Regions from separate parts of the Bacillus spongiae genome, predicted to be linked through region 2. Evidence: riboswitches for the same ligand, from Rfam matches in the RefSeq annotation. Region 2 holds a riboswitch; the other holds the start of a gene.
The links. A riboswitch is a leader RNA that binds a small molecule or an ion and turns the genes downstream of it on or off. The one in region 2 is predicted to bind lysine.
Positions count from the first base shown of each region.

Region 1: another riboswitch for lysine. It lies ahead of WAK64_RS14055 (Fur-regulated basic protein FbpA); the one in region 2 lies ahead of WAK64_RS12365 (Na+/H+ antiporter NhaC family protein).

Region 1 covers NZ_JBBAXC010000011.1:91,752-94,964, forward strand. Annotated here, with positions in the region: gene WAK64_RS14045 (aromatic acid exporter family protein) at 1-380, opposite strand, end outside; gene WAK64_RS14050 (BrxA/BrxB family bacilliredoxin) at 465-902, opposite strand; lysine riboswitch at 1,133-1,312, shown strand; gene WAK64_RS14055 (Fur-regulated basic protein FbpA) at 1,412-1,561, shown strand; gene WAK64_RS14060 (M15 family metallopeptidase) at 1,975-2,814, opposite strand; gene WAK64_RS14065 (HAMP domain-containing sensor histidine kinase) at 2,888-3,213, opposite strand, start outside.
Region 2 covers NZ_JBBAXC010000009.1:132,555-135,767, reverse strand. Annotated here, with positions in the region: gene WAK64_RS12375 (bifunctional metallophosphatase/5'-nucleotidase) at 1-199, shown strand, start outside; gene WAK64_RS12370 (YunC family protein) at 242-544, shown strand; lysine riboswitch at 1,001-1,192, shown strand; gene WAK64_RS12365 (Na+/H+ antiporter NhaC family protein) at 1,312-2,850, shown strand.

The DNA.
Region 1 (3,213 bases), on a different contig from region 2:
ATTCCAACCTCATTTAGTATTAACTCGAAATCGATCTGTTTAGCAGAATATAAGTGCAGAATAATAACGGAGCTTGTAACAATGCCTTCTTTTGCTTTAACAGCCACGGTAGTCGGAATAAAAAATAAGAGCATTAATCCTATAGTGATAGGGGAATAGGCAATCCCTTCAAAAAATACATAAGAAAAACCCATTGCAATGATACCAGCTAAAAAGCGACTCCACGATGCAGATAAGGATTTTTTGCGAGTGTTTTGCACACAAAGAATTACGATAATACCAGCGGATGCAAAATTATCTAGTTGGAGCCACTGCGCGAGCAATATGGCTATTGTCGTTCCGATTGCGGTTTTAATGGTTCGATACCCTATTTTAAACATGGATATTCTCCTATCATCAAGTCTATTTCCTCATTTTAGCCATACAAAAAACCTGACATTCATTAAATGTCAGGTGTGTAAGCGTTATACTTCCTCGCAATACTTGTCAAAAGCTTCTTGTAGTTGGTTGACGACAGACATAGGATGGTGTCCTTCAATTTCATGTCGCTCTACCATTGTGCAAATCTTTCCATCTTTTATTAATGCAAAGGATGGTGAGGACGGAGGATAGCCAGTGAAATAACTACGTGCTTTAGCAGTTGCTTCTTTATCCTGTCCTGCAAATACAGTCACTAAATGATCTGGACGCTTATCATAATGAACGGCATGAGATGCAGCAGGGCGAGCGATTCCGCCAGCACAACCACAGACAGAATTAATCATAACGAGCGTTGTACCGTCTTTTGCTAAAATTTCTTCAACAGCTTCCGGAGTAGTTAATTGTGTATAACCGGCCGCTTCAATCTCTTCTCTAGCCTGTTTGACAACATCATTCATAAATAAATTAAAATCCATACTCAATGTTCTTCTCTCCTTTAATACATACTGAGATGTACTTTAATCATAGTGGATTATGAATGTTTTTTCAAACATTCGTTATCGTAACTACTAGATTTTTATTTTATTATCCGTTTTTTGCTTAAATAATAAATTTTTTAAATTAAAATATTTTGTCTTTTTATAAAGGTATTGACAAGTAGGTACGATGTTTGATAAAACTATACACAATAAAAAAAGAATAATTACTCCTCTCTGAAAATAGAGGTGCATGGTTGATCAGTAACTTATGGGAGATGTGTGGCATCTAGGAACATAAGCTAAAGGCACTCATGCCGAAGTGAAGAAATTTCCACAGAATGATTCACTGGGGTTACACTTAACAGGTGTGGCACTGTCACAGGCAAAAAAGTTTGTGTTGGGCTATTAAGGAGATGTTGTTGCATAAGTAAAGCGCCAACATCTTGTTAGGCGTTTTTTGCTTTATTGAAAGGGAAGGTGAGGGGAAATACCAAATAAGAAGGAGAAACAGGATGAATCAAGAGCTGGCAGTTTTAGATAAAGATGAATTAATCGATTTATTTATTCAAAAAGGAATTTTTAAAGCAGAGGATGGGCGCCATTTATTTCAGCTCTCATTAAGTGAACTATATAATTTGTATCAAAAAGGGTGTACAAAATAAATTTGCAAATAAGAGTTATTGGATGACTTTCTGTATGGGATCGTTAGCAGGATTTACTTTAGACAAAACTATTTGACAGCGATTTTGTATAAATGATCGAACTCGTTTCATTAATCAATACCTTATGAAGAATACCTTGATGGAACCATCTCAACGTGTAAATTGGATCTTCATGCATCACTGCACTTTATGGCAGGTAAGTTCCTTTATGAATAGCTCGGTTCTGTATCGATTTAACGGATACTGGGCAAGGAGATCACTCCTAGCCCTTATATAAACACGACTTCTCTATTATATGAGTGCTGTAATTTTCTCATATCCAAGTACATTTTCCTGTAAATTTGCCGATGCAGATTTACAATCACTATTTATATTAAAAACTATTGTAACACCGACAAAGGTAAATTCATCAATTATTCGCTTATCGTTATGATGACTCCATCAACATTATTTCCTGAAATGTCATATTGTTGATTATTAGGTATTTTAATGCTTGTACTTTCAGAAATAGGATAGTACGACAACGTGTAGGTTTTATTGTCTATTATGACAGAAAGATTTTTTTCTTCTCTGAGATAAGCTATATACTCCTCAAGAGCAAAATTCTTTTCGTACATAATGGCACTATGAGGTAATCCAACATAGCGGATATGCCACGGCTCATATTGAATTTTGGTAACATCTATTTTATCTTCGGGGTAGCGTAAGATAAAGCCGTATCTCCAAGAATTTTTTTCTATCCACTTTCCTTCGGGTGCTTTGCTCATTTCCATTAGAGTAGACCCTACATCGAGCGATAAACCTAGATTATGCTCACTATAACCAGCTGGTAAGGCGTAATTAGCCCCCATTTCTTGATAAAGCTTATTCTGTTCTTGAAAATTGCGAAATCCACTACTAATTAAAAAATGATTAACCCCTTCGTTTTCAGCACTAGTGACCATTTTAGAAAATGCTTGTGCAACTTCTGTCGACAAATTAATGTTGCTATTAAGCAGCCCGTAACCTATTGTCAATTCATCATTTGCCATTAATGTGACAATATCTGATTTAATGCTCTCTTCTCGAGCAGGATAGTCATGATTAGCTAGCAGGAGGTTTCCTTGGTAAATCTCTTTTTTTGTAATGTCAATTTCAGTCGTTTCAGTATAATTTAGATCAGTTTCTAGGATTTCGACAGAATTTTGAGACATCAGCTCCGTATTGACTATGATAAAAATGATAAGAGATAAAAAAAATCCCCACTTCTTCATGTGTTTTTCCCCTCCCTGTTGTTTCTTAAAACTAGGATAGGAAAAAATGTTTAAAAAGAGAGTAGGGTAATATTTAAATTTTTCTTAAATCATTTTCGGCCGGAATAATTTCGTCATCTGGCTTGTTTTCAAGAGGTAATCGAACTTCGAACATCGTACGTATAATACTACTTTCAGCCTTAATGGTGCCATTATGCTGCTCTACTATATTCTTCGCAATGAACAAGCCAAGACCTGTGCTCTTTTTTTGCTGAGTTCGAGCTTTGTCACCTGTATAAAACATATCAAAAAGGTGTGGAAGTTCATCAGGAGGAATTCGATCACCATAGTTCACAACTTGAACAACGACGTCATCAGATTCAATAAATCCATTAATGTCTACATATTCTCCCTCGTACC
Region 2 (3,213 bases):
TACAATTGGTGAGAGTATAAATGATCTCTCTATTAATGGAGAAAAAATTGAATTGCATCGAGAATATCGTTTAGGTACGACAGACATGTTTACCTTTGGTCATTTCTTTCCTGAGCTTAAAAGAGCCAAGAAAACATATTATATGCCAGAATTTATACGAGATGTTTTTTCATGGGAGTTAAAAAAGCATCACTCATAAGTTCTTCTCATCATACATATATGGTGAAAGGAGCGTTGAAGCATGGTGAATTTATCCCCAATTGTCATTGAAGGACATACATTTTTAGCCATTTCAGTAGAACTTCCAAAAACTAATCTGCTTGTTGTTACATGTGACAATGGCTATATTATGTGCGGTGCGCTAGATGTAAAACTTCTGAATGATAAGCTTTTTGCCCGGAAAATAATAGCAGGTAGAGCAGTCGGAGTGAAAACAATTGACGAACTTTTACATGCCCCATTAGAAATGGTTACACATGAGGCTGAGTCACTAGGAATAACAAAAGGAACTATAGGCAAAGAAGCTTTGTTAAAAATGGTGTAAAACAGCCTAAAAGGGCTGTTTTATTCTTTGTTCGCTAGTTCTCACCCTTTAAGGAAAAAGTTGAATATTAAAATTGATTCTCAATGGTTATCTACTTGCCGTACCCATTAATTGTTGACTGCACTATCTCCTTCCCTTATAAAAAGACATCATATATTTCATTTACAAAATTCACCTTTAACAAATCTCTTATTATAGATGCAAACGATACTTTTTTAAATAACTATGTAGAGATGGCTAAATAGTAAAATGTATGGAATGATCTTGGTTCAATATTTGTAAAGTGTTTAAGTAAACAACATGCTATATTTAGTGTGCTTACTTGTTATGGACTTAAGTGGAAACTTCAAATTCCTTTTTGGGAAATTTTTCTTATGTAAATAGGTTGCAAAATGCTAGATATGTTGATATAGTAGTAAAAGTGTTTAATAATTTAATAATATCCTAATCAAAATCCGATGGGGTAGAGGCTGCAAGATTTATTAGTAAGCTGTGTGAGGATGACAACGAAGATCACAGTTAAAAGGAAGTTTTGCCGAAGTAATAAAGATAGGTCGAATTCTTTATTATTGGGGTTACTTTGAAAAAAGGTAACACTGTCATTATGAAGAAATATTATCATCTTCATAATGGGGAGCTACAGATCGTGATGGAGAAATGTCTATATTACAAAGGTAATGATAGCGTCTCTATCATTACCTTTTTTGTATTTCTTCTATGATACAAACTGTTCCCCCCTGTCCTATAAATAGGAGGAGGAAAACTATATGGAAAACACAATTTACTCATTATTACCACCACTAATTGCGATTATAATGGTCGTCTTAACGAAACGAGTTCTACTTTCGTTAGGGACGGGAATTGTATCAGCAGCCCTCATTTTATCTCAATTCAATATCGTTGAAACATTTACAATTATATGGGACTCATTTAAAGGTATTTTCGTTGATGAAGGTGCACTAAATACTTGGTATGTATATATTATGCTCTTCCTACTAATTCTTGGAATGATTACGGCGTTTATTAATCTTTCAGGCGGAACACGTGCCTTTGGAGAATGGGCAATGAAGCGTGTGAAAACAAGAGTAGGAGCACAAATCGTTGCGGCAGTACTAGGAATTATTGTTTTCATCGATGATTATTTTAATGCGCTTGCAGTAGGGCAAGTCGCTCGTCCAATAACTGATCGTCACAACGTTTCTCGTGCAAAACTTGCGTACATTATTGATTCAACATCTGCACCAATTTGTGTTGTTTCCCCAATTTCGAGCTGGGGTGCGTATATCATTACCATTATTGCGGGAATTATCACGGAATATAATGTGTCGGACTACTCTGCTTTTTCGGCGTTTATTCAAATGATTCCAATGAATTTATATGTGTTTGCAGCCATTGCTCTCGTATTTATTACGACTACGCGTGGTATTAACCTAGGACAAATGAAAGTTCATGAAGCTAGAGCTATCGAATCTGGTGAAGTATATGACAAGACTAAAGACATCCCTGGAGAGTTAAAAAATGACCTTCCTGTTAGTGAGAAGGGTCAAGTTATTGATTTAATTTTACCGATCATCGCTTTAGTAGTAGGAACGATAGGAACAATGATTTGGACAGGGTTTGATGGAAAATGGGATATATTTAATATTCTTGAGAATACAGATGTAGCAACTTCATTATTATATGGAGGGTTAGTTGGATTAGCTGTAGCGGTCGTGATGAATTTACGCAAAGGATCTCAAGCATCGACCTATTCAGTCGGTATCGTGGAAGGGATTAAGTCCATGCTACCAGCTATTTATATCCTCATTTTTGCATGGATGATTGTTGGTTTAATTGATTCATTAGGGACAGGCACTTATTTAGCTGGGCTAGTGGAAGAATCGAATTTACCAATTGGATTATTACCAGCTATTCTCTTTATCGTAGCAGGAATCATTGCTTTTTCAACGGGAACATCTTGGGGTTCATTCGGTATCCTTTTACCAATCGCAGGGCAAATTGCGGCAGTAACAGATGTTGAAATGTTGCTTCCTTCATTAGCTGCTGTTTTAGCAGGTGCTGTTTTTGGTGATCATTGCTCACCAATCTCTGACACGACTATTCTTTCTTCAACTGGTGCGGGAAGTAATCACATGGATCATGTCATTACTCAGCTACCTTATGCCCTTACTGGAGCGGTGATTTCAGTTATTGGCTTTATAATTTTAGGATTTACTGGCAGCACTCTTCTTGCCCTTGGTATAACCGCTATGTTATTAATAGCTTATGGTTTTGTGATGGGCAATAAAGGTGAAAAGACAGTATAATAGATTAAAAAACTTAGGCATGAGTCCGGAATGGAACCGGACTCATGCCTTTTCGTTTTGTCTGCTTCCGTTTATGGTAATTAGTTCGGACTTAACATGCACGACCTTTAACAGAATGTTTATTTTTATAATATTCTCCTTGGTTCATTTACTTCCATTTTTCCCTATTTAAAATAGTATACTTTATTCGCATATGATATATATCTTAATGTTTGGCGATATAATGTGGATGATTTCCTGCTAGAGACTTGGGTCAAAGGTCATAAATTTAAAGTGAATTGATGCTATAAGTGAGGATTGGATTAAATTACAAGAGAATTGTTGACTCAAAAAGGGAGGAGGTTTATTTAGTAGTGTAAGTTG